Regions from separate parts of the Marinomonas sp. IMCC 4694 genome, predicted to be linked through region 1. Evidence: predicted binding sites of a transcription regulator. Region 1 holds the regulator's gene; the other holds the start of a gene.
The links. The regulator PhoB, encoded in region 1, activates phosphate uptake and scavenging genes when phosphate is short. The targets are predictions, from matches to a motif close to TGTCATANNNNTGTCANA.

Region 1 (7,049 bases):
TTGGCGGAAAAAGTAGAAGCAAAACAAACCGGTAAAGTGTTCGATGAAACCTTAACCGCGGGCGTTATTATGGCGATTGCGGGGCGCAGTTTGCAGCGTGAATTCCAAAAAATACTCTACTTTTTGCCTCGTTTTATTTTGTTGCTTTTGTTGTCGTTTATCCCTTTAGTGAACGTCATTGCGCCGGTGTTACTGCTGTTATTTTCCATGTGGATGTTGTCTTTACAGTACATGGATTATGCCTTCGATAACAACAAGGTGACTTTTCACGAGATGCGGATGGCGTTGCGCAGCAAGCCTTTGTTGTGCTGGACGTTTGGTGCCATTGTAATGGTCGGTTTAGCGATTCCTATTTTTAATGTATTTATGATGCCGATTGCAGTTGTGGCCGCCACCTTGTTATGGATTTCGGTGTTTAGAACACAACACGGTGACTTTTCCGCGTTGTTAGATCGCCCCCGTGGAGTATGGTAATGGCCATGAAAATCTTAATCGTTGATGATGCTTCTTTTACGCGCGATTTGATCCGCCGTACACTGCGTAAGCAGTTTCCCGCGGTGGAGATTGAAGACGCAATAAATGGTCGAAAGGCGCAACAACTCATGTCAAAAATGCAGTTTGATATGGTGTTGTGTGACTGGGAAATGCCTGAAGTGACGGGGGTCGAGTTGCTGAAATGGTGCCGAGATCAGCCTAATTATAAAAAAGCAGACGTCCCCTTTGTGATGATCACCAGTCGTGGCGATAAAAGCCACGTTGTCGAAGCGGTGCAGTCTGGTGTAACGGATTATCTTGGTAAGCCTTTTTCCAGCGAGCAGCTGGTGAGCAAGGTGATGTCCGCCGCGAAGAAACACGGCCTTGAGCATCGGTTAGCGTCGCAAAAGCCCCGTGAATCCATTAGTCCCGGTGGTGTGGGGGCGGCGTCGTTAGATATTCTGATGGGAGGGGGGAGATCGGCGCCCGTAAAGGCGACGAAATTTACTCACCCTGACGCGCCCGTTGTATCTGTCAAAGAGGTGAAAATACCGACACTGGTGCGATTTGAAAACAAACAATTTCGTTGCATGGTGATTCAATTCAGTAAGACAGAGGCGACCATGTTGATAAAAAGCGACGACGTGGTGCCTCAAGTATTGGGCCAAGCGGTGTTGGATTTGGAATTTTCCGGCCAGGTTAATCGCCTGAATTACTACATACAGTCTGTTTCAACCACAGAGAAAAAACACGACTCTACGTTTTTGACGGTGGTGCTGGGACTGATCGATCAAGACAGTGAAAAAGAAGTTTTTATTAGCACATTATTCGACAGCTTGTGAGTTTTTCTTTGTTTTACCCGTTGCGTTGTGCGCGCAAGGGGAGAGCGTTTTAAGACGTTGGCGGTACAGGGCGGTTGTCGTTCCGTACTCTGCTAGCAGGGAAGTAGCAAGCAAACTTACTGCCGATGCCCGGTTGGCTTTTTACCTGCAATTTGGCGTCGTGGTGCAGTAAAATGTGCTTAACAATTGCCAGCCCTAATCCTGTGCCCCCCGTTTTTGATCCTCGTCCTTTGTCTACTCTAAAAAAACGCTCTGTTAGCCGCGGGATGTAGTTTGGCTCAATGCCGATGCCCGTGTCTTGTACCGAGAAAATTCCGTTTAGCTCGTTGGATTCCCATGTGACGGTAATATTGCCGCCTTCAGGGGAGTATTTTATAGCATTCACCACGAGGTTAGAAAACGCGCTGTATAATTCTTTATAAGCACCGTAAAGGTGAGCATTATCTGGAATGTGTACGTCGATGATGTGTTGTTCCGACAGAATAGGCGCAGTGGCATTGGTGATGGTTTTGACGATGTCGCTTACGCTATGCCACTGGTTTTCTTCGCGTTTGTCATTGCTTTCTAAGCGAGAGAGTAAGAGAAGGTCTTCGATCAGTTGTTCCATGCGTTCCGACTGTTCAGACATGTTGACGATGCCCTTTTGCATACTGGCAGGTAACTTATCTTTGAACATGCCTAAGGTTTCTAGGTAGCCTTTAATCACGGTAAGGGGGGTTTTTAATTCATGAGAAGCGTTAGCGACAAAGTCTTTTCGCATTTGCTCCATCAGGTGCAAGCGGGTTACATCTCTGATAAAAATAAGGTGATCGTTTTTATCGTACAATGTGGTTTGGATTTCTAGGTAGATGCCTTCCATTGATGGGGATTTAATGACTAAGGGCTCACCAAAACGCTTTTGACTAAAATATCTAAAAAACTCTGGGCTGCGCACAATGTTCGTGATCATTTGACCGCGATCGACTGGACGAACTAAACCAAAAAAATCGGCCGCGGAATTGTTCCACCACTCTAAATTACCTTGGTTATCCGCCATGATGACGCCTTCTTTTAATGCAGCGGTGGAGCTTTCTATTCTGGTCAGTGCTTGGCGCATTCGACGTTTCGATTTGCGTTGCTTCTTTTGTAATCGATGTACGGCATCAAACACATCGCCCCAAATGCCGCTGGCTTCAGGAGGAGCGCCACGTCCAGAATGTCGCAACCAATAATGAAATTGATAAAGCTGATAAAGCTGTAAATACAGCGATCCTAAAACGTACAGCAGTAAAACACCTAATAGTTGACCAATGATTAGGCCAATGACAACACAGGAGGCAAGGCCTGCTAACCATGTGAGAAAGGTGTTTCGCCATATTGTTTTCATACAGACCTTTTTGCAGAGAAGCGGTAGCCAGTCCCTCGTACCGTTTGAATTAAGAAATCATGAGAGCTACCAATGGCTTTGCGTAGACGACGAATATGCACATCGACGGTACGCTCTTCAACATACACATTGCCTCCCCAGACTTGATCCAATAATTGGGCTCTTGAGTAGGCGCGTTCTTGGTGAGTCATGAGAAATTTTAGCAAACGATATTCTGTTGGCCCCATGTCTAACGGGCGGTTATCTATGGTAACCCGTTGGCTAATAGGATCAAGCGTTAAGCCTTCCACTTCAAGCGGCTCGTCCACGCCCTGAGGCGTAGCACGACGCAATACGGCTTTGAGTCGGGCGACCAATTCTCTAGGTGAGAAGGGCTTGGTGATGTAATCATCCGCGCCAACTTCTAGCCCTTGAATTTTGTTATCTTCTTCGCTTTTAGCCGTCAAAATAATCACCGGTATTTCTGCCGTAGTGGTGTCTTTTTTAAGTCGACGAGTCAGCTCGATACCGCTGCCACCAGGCATCATCCAGTCGACTAGGATAAGGTCGGGCCGATGGTCGACAATTATCTCATGAGCTTGCTGAATATTTTCGGCTTCCAAATATTCATAGCCCGCCATTTCAAGTGCAATGGCGATCATTTCACGAATGGAAGATTCGTCGTCAATTATTAATACTTTTTTACCGGTCACAGGATACACCCTCATCTCAGGAACGGTTTCATTAAAGCGGTCAAATGTGACAATTCGGTTACATTGTCATAACTTTGCCATAAATTAGATAAAATAGCTGAAAGCTAGGCCAAGAAAAATACAGCCCCCAATGCGATTATTATCTAAAAAAGAGCGAAAGCAAGCGTGTCGATCCCGTGTTTTGGCTTGGCTAAATTGTTGATAAAAAAGCCCACTACACAGAACGAGTGCGGCGAAATAGGGCCAATTTAATGTGGCAAGCACGCCGATCCACGTCAGTAACGATAAGGTCAAACCTTGCAAACATACAATCACAAATAAGTCGTATTGGCCAAATAAAATGGCAGTGGATTTGATGCCAATTTTTAAGTCGTCTGGGCGATCTGTTATAGCATAGTAGGTATCATAGGCAATCGTCCAAAAGCAGTTGGCTATAAACAGCATCCACAGTTCAGGATCCGTTAGGTCGCCCCCTTGTGCGCTGTATGCCATGGGAATCGACCACGAAAACGCCAACCCAAGAAAGAGTTGAGGCAGGTGCGTATAACGTTTCATAAAGGGGTAAAGCACCGCTAACCCTAGGCCAGCAAAGGACAGCATGATGGTTCTTACATCGGTAAAAAGCACCAGTATAAAGCTTAGTAAGCACAGCCCAGCAAACAGCATTAACGCCTCTTTTTCAGACACTCGGCCAGAAGGCAGGGGGCGATTTTTGGTACGGTCAACGTAGCCGTCAACTTTTCGGTCGGCATAATCATTGATGACACAGCCTGCGGAGCGCATGCTGAATACTCCTAACACAAAAATGACGATAAGGTGCCATTCAGGCAAACCATCGGCCGCGAGCCACAAAGCCCATAAGGTGGGCCACAGCACTAAAAAAGAGCCGATAGGTTTGTTAAATCGTGTTAAGTCTGCGTAGTCTTTTAGCATGCTCATAAAAATCCAAACGGCGGTTTTAGGGGAATGTCATCAAAAAAAGCTTCGTTCACTAGTATGCCGGGGCCATATTGGTGAAACACAGAGCGTCTTGCCCACAGTGCCGAGGCCTGATTAGGAAACAGGCGCTTGGGTAATTGGGTCACTTCAATCGCGCTCCTGCGTAAGGCCCTGTACTGAAAAAGGTAACCACCTAGGGGGGTATTTTTTAACTGTTTTACTTGTCGCCAATGACCACGCAATGATCGAGCAGGGATCACTGACCGTGCGTAAATAACCGCTGAGCCGTTTATTCTGAGTAGAACAGTGCGAATGCGAGCCGCTTCTCTTGGACGTAAGGACAGCCTTCTTCTTTCGCGCGATGTAGGAGCCCCCCAAGTGTCTTCAAGCACGTCGACCGTCAGAATGCCAAGGCTTTGTAACGTTGCGGTTAACGAGTCTTGTGTGACTAGCCAGGGCCACAAATGACGGGGTACGTTGTTTTTATTAATTCGATGCACAGGCGACCAGCGATAGTCGAATTGTTGAGCAGCAGACGGGTTCATTAGTGTCGTCATGGCGTGTTAGGCGTTCATCTTTTGGATAAGAGCGACCATTCTATGCAACTCGGTCGAGTGTTGAAAGACCGCATTGCACTGTGCTTTTGTTTCTTCAAGACTCAAACCAAGCGCGCGTAACGCCGAAGGCTCAATGTTGTTATCGTGGCGCAATTGATGTGATACATACAGTAAGGTGGCAAGAGTGGCGTGTTCGCCATAGTAATCAGGGTTTTTACTGTATCGTATGGACATCCAGATGCTCTCTGGAAGGCCCCAATGACGGAGCAACCAAGAGCCGAGTTGCTCTTTGGTAAAATGCATGATTTTCATTTCGATCAATTCTGATGACAAATGTGCGTTGGCTTCTTGATAGCGTGACAAAATCGAAAAATGGGGTGGAAAAATCGTACTGAGGGCTAAGTAACCAAAGTTCTGTAGTAATCCCGCTAGGTACGCGTGGCCGATTTTTGGGCGTTTAGGTGCTGGCATGGCGTTTACCAATGCGGTCATGAGTGCCGCGTTGGAAACCGAGCCAAACCAAAAATCCTCGTAGTGGCGTGGTCCGTCTTGTGGCGTTCTAAAGGCTGTCCCGATGGATAATCCCAACGCGAGATTCATGACCATGTCAAAGCCCAGTACACGGATAATGGCGTCTTCGATAGAGTCAATAGAGCCAGGAGCACCGTAATACGAAGATGAAGCCCAGCTGATGACTTGGGCGCTTAAACTGGGGTCTAGCGCGATCGCATCACACAGTTCATCGGTACCGGCGGTTTCTTCGGTGGAGAGCCGAATAATACGATGAGAAGACGGGGGCAAAGGTGGAATTTCTAGGGTTTCTTCAAGCCGTTCTTTAAGGCGAATGGATTGAAATCGACCTAAAGCGTGAAGAATTTGCATTTCGTCGTCTTTGTGACTCTTGGCAGGGGGGTGAATGTGTTGCGTAGGGACGGAGATAGGCTCAAAGCGATTCAAAGGGCCTGAAAACATCGTTTTTAGTTCTTCAGAAGTGATCTCATGATATTGACCATCGGCTTTATTACGAATGGAAAAAACCCCTTCGTTTAGCAGTGTATTTTCTAAGATGGTCATCACCCCATGGGGTTTTATCACCGTATCCATTGAATTTTGGGCGTGACTTGTTGGTTCAAATCGACGTTTTGTGAGGCGTGAGACAGCAGACATATCCAGCATGTTGTTGCCCGGAAAGATCACCTGCAAGCGACCAACATGGTCTACTAGCTGCACCACGCGTAATGTTATTCTGGGCTGACGCCCTACCGAAGGTTTCATACACTTCCTTGTGGTTATGTTGTAGGGTGTTGGCATGAAAAAGCCCCAAAAAAGGGGCTTCGTCAATATGGCTGATTTTACCTGCTCGTTCTGATTAGTGATTCAGAATTTGGCTTAAGAACATTTGCGTACGGTCATGTTGCGGATTATCGAAGAACGCGTGAGGTTCGTTGGCTTCCACAATTTCACCCGCATCCATAAAGACAACACGGTCAGCAACGGTTTTAGCAAAGCCCATTTCGTGTGTTACACACACCATGGTCATGCCTTCTTCCGCGAGTTGCACCATGACGTCCAATACTTCTTTGATCATTTCAGGATCGAGCGCCGATGTGGGCTCATCAAACAACATGATACGGGGCTGCATACACAAGCCACGTGCAATCGCCACACGCTGTTGCTGACCACCAGAAAGCTGACCTGGGTACTTCAATGCTTGGTTGGCGATTTTCACGCGCTCCAAGTAATGCATCGCCATTTCTTCCGCTTGTTTTTTAGGGGTTTTACGAACCCAAATAGGGGCCAGTGTTAGGTTTTCTAAGATGGTCAAATGCGGAAATAAATTAAAATGTTGAAACACCATGCCCACGTCCTTTCGGATCGCTTCGATGTTCTTCAAGTTATTATTCATCTCCACACCATCCACTAGAATGGTTCCTTTTTGATGCTCTTCCAGACGGTTAATGCAACGTGTCATGGTTGATTTACCAGAACCAGAAGGGCCACACACCACGATGCGTTCGCCTTTTTTGATGCTGAAATTGATGTTTTTCAATACGTGAAAGTCACCGTACCATTTGTTTACATCATTAAACTCAATGATTGCTTCTTCGCCCTGCGCAAGTTGGGCACGAGCCATGTTTGTATTTGTCATAATAAAGACCTCAAATTCCTAACTAATTTC
Region 2 (7,049 bases), 2.4 Mb from region 1:
AGTTGCTTATTTGCTCTGTTGAGCAGGATTTAGTGGCGAATCCCGTGTTTCCGATTGGAAACTTAATATCATAAATGCTAATTTCTTACATCAATGATTTTTTGTTATTCATCTTTAGCGTCGTATGGCATTGCTGCCTCGGCAAAGGAAAACACCATGGCCATCAGTTTATTTGACCTTTTCAAAGTGGGGATCGGCCCCTCCAGCTCCCACACCGTTGGCCCAATGGTGGCAGCCAATCAATTTGCCCATCAACTGGAATCACGCGGCTTACTGCCAAGCGTGTGCCGTTTGAAAGTTGACTTATATGGGTCACTGGGTGCAACGGGTAAAGGTCATGGAACCGGAACAGCGGTATTAATGGGGTTAGAAGGTGAATTGCCAGAATCGATCGACCCCAGTGGCGTCAATGATCGCGTAGCAGAAATACAAGCTGTTTCGAAATTAGTATTATTGGCGCATCATGTTGTTGCGATGGATGTTTCAAACGATATTATTTACCACCGTGTTGACCGTTTAGATTTTCATGCCAATGGCATGGTGCTTGTGGCGTTTGATGGTCAAGGTGCTGTGATGCATCAGGCGACGTTTTATTCAGTCGGTGGTGGCTTTATTGTTCAAGAAGATGAAGATGGTAACGTTGCGCTTGTCGAAGACACAACAGAGTTGCCTCATGTATTCCATAGTGCCGAAACGCTGATCACGCTGTGTCGAGAGCAGGACAAGAGCATCGCACAAATTATGATGGAAAATGAACGACATTGGCGAAGTGACGCCGAGATCAAACAAGGCATTTTATCTATTTGGTCGGTGATGAAAGAGTGCGTTCAACAAGGTATTCGTAACGAAGGTATTTTGCCTGGTGGATTAAAAGTGAAGCGAAGAGCCGCCAGCTTGCACAGAGATCTGAGCAGCAAGACGCGCATGGATATGATTACACCGTCTTTAGGTGCGATGGATTGGGTCAATTTATACGCCCTGGCTGTGAACGAAGAGAATGCCGCGGGCGGTAGGGTGGTCACGGCTCCTACTAACGGTGCGGCTGGCATTATCCCCGCGGTATTGCATTATTATTGGGAGTTTTGCCCACGTTCCAGTGAAGAGGGAATTGTGACTTTTTTCCTAACCGCAGCGGCAATTGGTATGTTGTTTAAAGAAAATGCGTCTATTTCTGGCGCCGAAGTGGGTTGTCAAGGCGAGGTTGGATCAGCTTGTGCGATGGCCGCAGCGGGTTTGGCGGCTGCTACAGGTGGCTCTCCAGAACAAGTAGAAAACGCCGCCGAGATCGGCATGGAGCACAATTTAGGATTAACATGCGATCCCATTGGCGGTCTGGTGCAAGTTCCTTGTATAGAGCGTAATGCTATGGGGTCAATTAAAGCCATTAATTCCGCCAGCATGGCGTTGCGTGGAGACGGTACGCATTATGTGTCGCTCGATAAGGTTATTCGCACCATGCGTGATACCGGTCGAGATATGAATGATAAGTACAAAGAAACCTCACGAGGCGGGCTTGCCGTTAACGTGATTGAGTGCTGATCTGCAGCGTTTGGTATGGCTCTTTTTTATCAACGTATTTAGGCAATCACGGGTCTAAATAGGGCTGTAACAAAACAGTCACATTTCTGTAGTATATTCTTAACAAGCGCCTCAAGGGGTGCTTTTTTCATTCTTTTTATCACCTTGTACACGAGCCGTTTAAGGGTTTTTATCTGTGAATGCTCAGTGTAGAATGGCGTTAAAAATCACATGTTGAGAAATGTGATGTGATGATTTGAGAGCCAAATGAGTTTGGATGCTAGGACAAGCATGTCGTTGATTTTATGCGTGTGACGTGAAAATTGATGGTTTGGCAAAGATTAATATTAGAGACAGAAGAGCCCTTATGGATCTTAAAAATAACCTGAAAGAAGAATCTAGTTTATTAAGTGGTCATGAATTTGTACGTGTATTGATTGCTTTAGCATTCGTGTTGGCGGCTGGTTTTTATGCCTCTAGCCATGGCGCTGGCGTTTCTAACCTTTCTATTCTTGTTATCGCGGCGGCGATTGGCGCTTACATGGCTGTCAATATCGGCGCCAATGACGTAGCGAACAACGTCGGTCCGGCCGTTGGATCGAAAGCTTTGTCTATGACAGGGGCTATACTCATTGCCGCTGTATTCGAAGCCGCTGGTGCCCTTATCGCTGGTGGTACTGTGGTCGGTACGATCAAAAACGGCATTATTAACCCTAACGCTATAGGTGACACAGAAACCTTTATTTGGGTCATGATGGCGGCTTTGCTGGCCGGTGCTATTTGGTTAAACTTAGCGACTTACTTGGGCGCACCAGTGTCCACTACTCACTCTATTGTAGGGGGCGTATTAGGGGCTGGCATTGCAGCGGGTGGCTGGGACATTGCTAACTGGGACAAAATGATCGCTATTGTGGCTAGTTGGATTATTTCCCCAGTAATGGGGGGGGGCATCGCTGCATTGTTTCTGATGTACATTAAACGATCCATTACTTACAAAAATGACATGATTGAATCGGCAAAAAAAGTCGTGCCTGTATTAGTCGCTTTTATGATGTGGGCTTTTTCAACTTATTTGATTTTGAAAGGTTTGAAGAAGATCTGGAAACTGGATTTCATCAGCGCAAGTTTGGTCGGTTTTGCCATTGCTTTAACCGTGTACTTTGTTGTGCGTCCTATCGTGGATAAGGCCGCTTCTGCCTTAAAAAATGATAAAGATGCTGTAAACAGTCTATTTACTATTCCTTTAATTGTATCGGCGGCGCTGTTAAGTTTTGCCCATGGTGCCAATGATGTCGCTAACGCGATTGGGCCATTAGCGGCGATTAACGACGCTTTGATGACAGGCGCTGTTTCTGCCAAAGCTGCAATTCCTCTTTGGATTATGCTAGTGGGTGGTGTCGGTATTGCGGTTGGTTTGGCACTATTTGGCCCTAAATTGATCAAAACAGTAGGCTCAGAAATCACAGAATTGGATAAAACCAGAGCATTTTGTGTTGCTATGGCAGCGGCGATTACGGTGATTATTGCCTCTCAGCTGGGGTTACCGGTGAGTTCTACACACATTGCAGTAGGTGGGATCTTTGGTGTGGGTTTTCTTCGTGAGTACTTGAAGTTATCCTACGAGAAAAAACTGTCTGGTATTATTGCACATTCAGAATCCGCAGGTCACAACGGTCAACAGACTCAAGTTTTTGTTAAACGCTTTAAGCTGGCCGATGTTGAAGAGAAGCGTGCTATTCTGAAAGAATTAAAAGCGGCTCAATCGGCTTCTCCTATTTCTTCTTCAGAACGCAGAGGGTTGAAGAAAGCGACTAAAAAAGAGCTTGTTAAGCGTTCAGCCTTGTTTAGAATCGCAGCGGCTTGGGTAATTACGGTTCCTGCGTCGGCGACACTGTCTGCTATTATATTTTATATGCTGTTAGGTTTTTCTGTTTCTCGATAAATCCATTTTCAGCATTCAAAAAAAGATCAGGCGAACTGGTCTTTTTTTGTTTTTATCACCTCGACAATGTTATATAACATCTTATCATTGTTCAATTTTTACTAATGTTTCAATTAAGAGTAGAGAAATAGATAAAATCTAAAAAGTGGAATCGAGAATGTGGATTTTTGTAGCCATTATTACTGTGGCAGTGAGTTGTCTAATTCCTCCTTATTTTCATTGGAAGAGTAAGCAACGAGAGATGAGAGAGAGATTACTGTCACGTTTGTCCAAACGCAGCGATCACATGTTGTATTCTCTAAAGAAGGTATCAGACCGTTACCTCACGAGAGACACTAAAATTTTCATCATAGAATACTTACTTAATGTGATAGCGGAATGCGTAAGGGCCAATTTTCGAACGCCGTTTATTGAAAAGAAAGAAGAGCTTCTCATTCATTTGTCTGAGTTAAAGCTGGGCCGTAACATAGCGTCAAAAGATCGTGTGTCGAGCCAGCAACAGTTTGAACAAATGCAGAATATCCTGCAGTACATGCTCAGAGAAATTCGCAATATGCCAGAGAGTTATGGTGGTAGTCGGGTGGTCATAAAGCATCACCTGACCCTCATTCGTTACGCTCATGCTTTGGCGCAACGTGATTTATTGGTCAAACAAGCGCGGCAAGATTTAGAGGAAAACAAAAAAGCGCGTGCGTTAGAGCGTTATCGCTTTGCGCTGTCCATCATTGAGAAAAATGGCTCCATTGTGAGCTCCAAGCGCGAGAAAGCACGATTGCAAAAAATGATACAAGATGTCGAAATGCTTTTGTTTGACAAAAACAGCGATGATATTGCAATAAAACGACAATGAACATACAGGGCGACGTAAGCATGAATTTTATTAAGGTTCACGATATTTAAAATGGCCACTTTAACCACAGCCGCACTTTTATTGTTTATTGTAGGATTTCTTGCTCTTGTTATTTTTTTGCAATTGAAAGAACAGGCCCGACTGGACAGATTGCGCAAGGTGGCATTTTTAAACAATCAGTTGCGTCAAGTACGACGCTACCTCGATGATATTCCCCCTCAGTATCAGCCTAAAGATATGAGGTTGTGGCTGTATTCTCGAAAAGTCGCGATATACGAACAGTTGCTTGTTTTACACCCAGACCCAACCCTTGCGCGGCGTCATAATCATATCGTAGAAGAAATGAATGCGTTTCAAAACAGTAAACATAAACGCCGAGCCAAACCCATCAATGACGAATTGTTGATTATGGAAATAAAGCGCCAATTTGAATCGTTTAAAGTATTTCTCGCGTTATGCCAAAAAGACAGTACGATCAGTTCGGACGTTGCCCATAGGTACAAAAAGCTGATGAACTTTTACCACTTTAAAGTCAATGCGGATTACCACTCTTACCTTGCTAGGCAAGCATTTTTAAATGGCTTAATGGAGAACTCGGTCAAAATGTACAAAGAGGCTTTGGCACAGTTAGCGCCGGTGAAAGACACGCCCGAGGCTCAACCTACTATTTTAAAATTGAATGATTTAATACGAGAAATTGAAGAAGACTCTGCTTTGCAAAAGGCCGAAGAGGAGATGGCAAGAAGCTCAGACAATAAAGCCGATGCCGAGCTGGATTCTGAATGGGATAAGTTCATGGAAGACTCAAACCGAAATATTAAGAAGCGTTTTTAGCAATTTTTGTGTTTTTAAAGGGTTGTTTACCGAATAACTTTAATGTCTATAAGGATTTTCTGTGAGTCTAGCCGTACTTTCAGCGTTTATTCCCACCTTTTTCTTTGTTTCCATCACCCCTGGTATGTGCATGACCTTGGCCATGACATTAGGCATGACCATTGGTGTAAAAAGAGCCCTATGGATGATGTTGGGGGAGCTTGTCGGCGTTGCAATGGTGGCGACCTTGTCGGCCATTGGGGTCGCAGCCTTACTGTTGAATTACCCAAGTGTGTTTATGATTTTAAAATACATTGGAGGGGCGTATCTTGCTTTTGTGGGCCTGCAAATGTGGCTTTCCAAAGGCAAAATGGCGATCAAGACAGAAGACGCCAACGCCACGCCCGCTTCGCGCGTTGAACTGATGTCGCAAGGTTTTGTGACCGCGATAGCCAATCCAAAAGGGTGGGCATTTTTTGTGGCTTTATTGCCGCCTTTTTTGGATGCCAATCTGCCTCTTACTGGACAGTTAGTTATTTTGATTAGTATTATCTTGGCGCTAGAGTTCAGTTGTTTGCTCATTTATTCTGCTGGGGGCAGAACGCTCAAATCCATACTAATGAAAAGTGGCAACGTGCGTATTATGAACCGTATTGCGGGTTCACTCATGATCGGGGTAGGGGTCTGGTTAGCTATTGGCTAGGCCTTTGATCGCCTTTTAGTATGAGAGGTGCTGGTGGTTTTGGCGTTGCTTGCACTTCTCGTGAAGGACACTTTTTTTCCTCTGCTTTTACGTTTTGAAAAGGGGGTTTTGTTAGGCGAGGGCAGGTTTTGCAGTGCCGATGAGGGCATATCGCGTGATGCAATAAGCAGATCATTTAAATTATTTTCCAGGTGTATCATGAAATCTTGATAACTGGCCTCTCCCAGGCTAATGCTATTGAGTATAGACTCCCATTGTGCCGTCATGTCTGGCGTCACCAGTTGTTCAGGTAGGCAATCAATAAAAGCTCGACCTGTTTGGCTGGCGTTAATTTGCTTGCCCTGTCTTATTAGAAATCCCCGTTTAAATAGTAATTCAATAATACTCGCTCGAGTGGCCTCTGTACCCAATCCATCGGTGTCTCTTAAAATGGCTTTAATGTCTTTATTGCTGACAAAGCGACTGATGCCCGTCATGGCCGCCAGTAGCGTAGCATCGGTAAAAGCCGCCGGTGGCGTGGTTGTTTTTTCTTGAACCATGCCTTTAGTGCACCAGAGCGCTTCATTATTATTTAGTTTTGGCAGTTCGTTTTGGTTTTCGTTGTCCGCATCGTCTGCAGGCTTTTTGTTGGGTAATAAGACCTTCCACCCAAGCGCCACAGGGGTGTTACCTTTTGCTTCAAATAAGCCTTTTTCAATATCGAGCTGGATGTAAGACGCTAAATAGGTGTAATCAGGATAAAATTGCATTAGATATTGTCGAGCGATTAAACCAAATACTAACGCTTCTGTTTTGGACAGCGAGGCTACTTTGTGGGCTTGTGTAGTAGGAATAATGGCGTGGTGAGCAGTAACTTGTTTGTCGTTCCAGGCTTTATTTTTACGCGTTGGATCAGCATTAAGCGCGCCCTTGCTCAACTCTTTACTCAGTCCCTCGCCCTCGGCGCGACGCAGAGCGGCGAGGACAGCGGTCGCGTCTTTGTGTTGCTGAGTGGGTAAATATCGACAATCCGATCTGGGATACGTGATTATTTGATGACGCTCGTACAAGGCCTGACAGGCATCCAAAACGTGCTGGGCAGACAGTCCAAACGCTTTTGCTGCATCAATTTGTAATGCCGATAAGCTGTAAGGTAAGGGTGCGGCTTGTTTTTTCTGTTGGTAACTTGCTTCGATCACACGAGCGGGTTTATCGGTAATCCGAGACGCCACATTGTGCGCAAG

Region 2: FXV75_RS05050 (inorganic phosphate transporter) is a predicted target of PhoB. The motif match lies at 1,605-1,622, and genes of this name have one in related genera.

The regions. Positions count from the first base shown of each region.
Region 1 covers NZ_VSRV01000001.1:3,455,977-3,463,025, reverse strand. The annotation lists gene cysZ (sulfate transporter CysZ) at 1-474, shown strand, start outside; gene FXV75_RS15930 (response regulator) at 474-1,316, shown strand; gene phoR (phosphate regulon sensor histidine kinase PhoR) at 1,366-2,682, opposite strand; gene phoB (phosphate regulon transcriptional regulator PhoB) at 2,679-3,374, opposite strand; gene ubiA (4-hydroxybenzoate octaprenyltransferase) at 3,459-4,313, opposite strand; gene FXV75_RS15910 (chorismate--pyruvate lyase family protein) at 4,310-4,870, opposite strand; gene FXV75_RS15905 (HDOD domain-containing protein) at 4,877-6,145, opposite strand; gene FXV75_RS15900 (amino acid ABC transporter ATP-binding protein) at 6,240-7,019, opposite strand; gene FXV75_RS15895 (amino acid ABC transporter permease) at 7,042-7,049, opposite strand, start outside.
Region 2 covers NZ_VSRV01000001.1:1,096,156-1,103,204, forward strand. The annotation lists gene FXV75_RS05045 (L-serine ammonia-lyase) at 157-1,539, shown strand; gene FXV75_RS05050 (inorganic phosphate transporter) at 1,886-3,460, shown strand; gene FXV75_RS05055 (hypothetical protein) at 3,618-4,310, shown strand; gene FXV75_RS05060 (hypothetical protein) at 4,362-5,144, shown strand; gene FXV75_RS05065 (LysE family translocator) at 5,206-5,826, shown strand; gene FXV75_RS05070 (DNA topoisomerase III) at 5,823-7,049, opposite strand, start outside.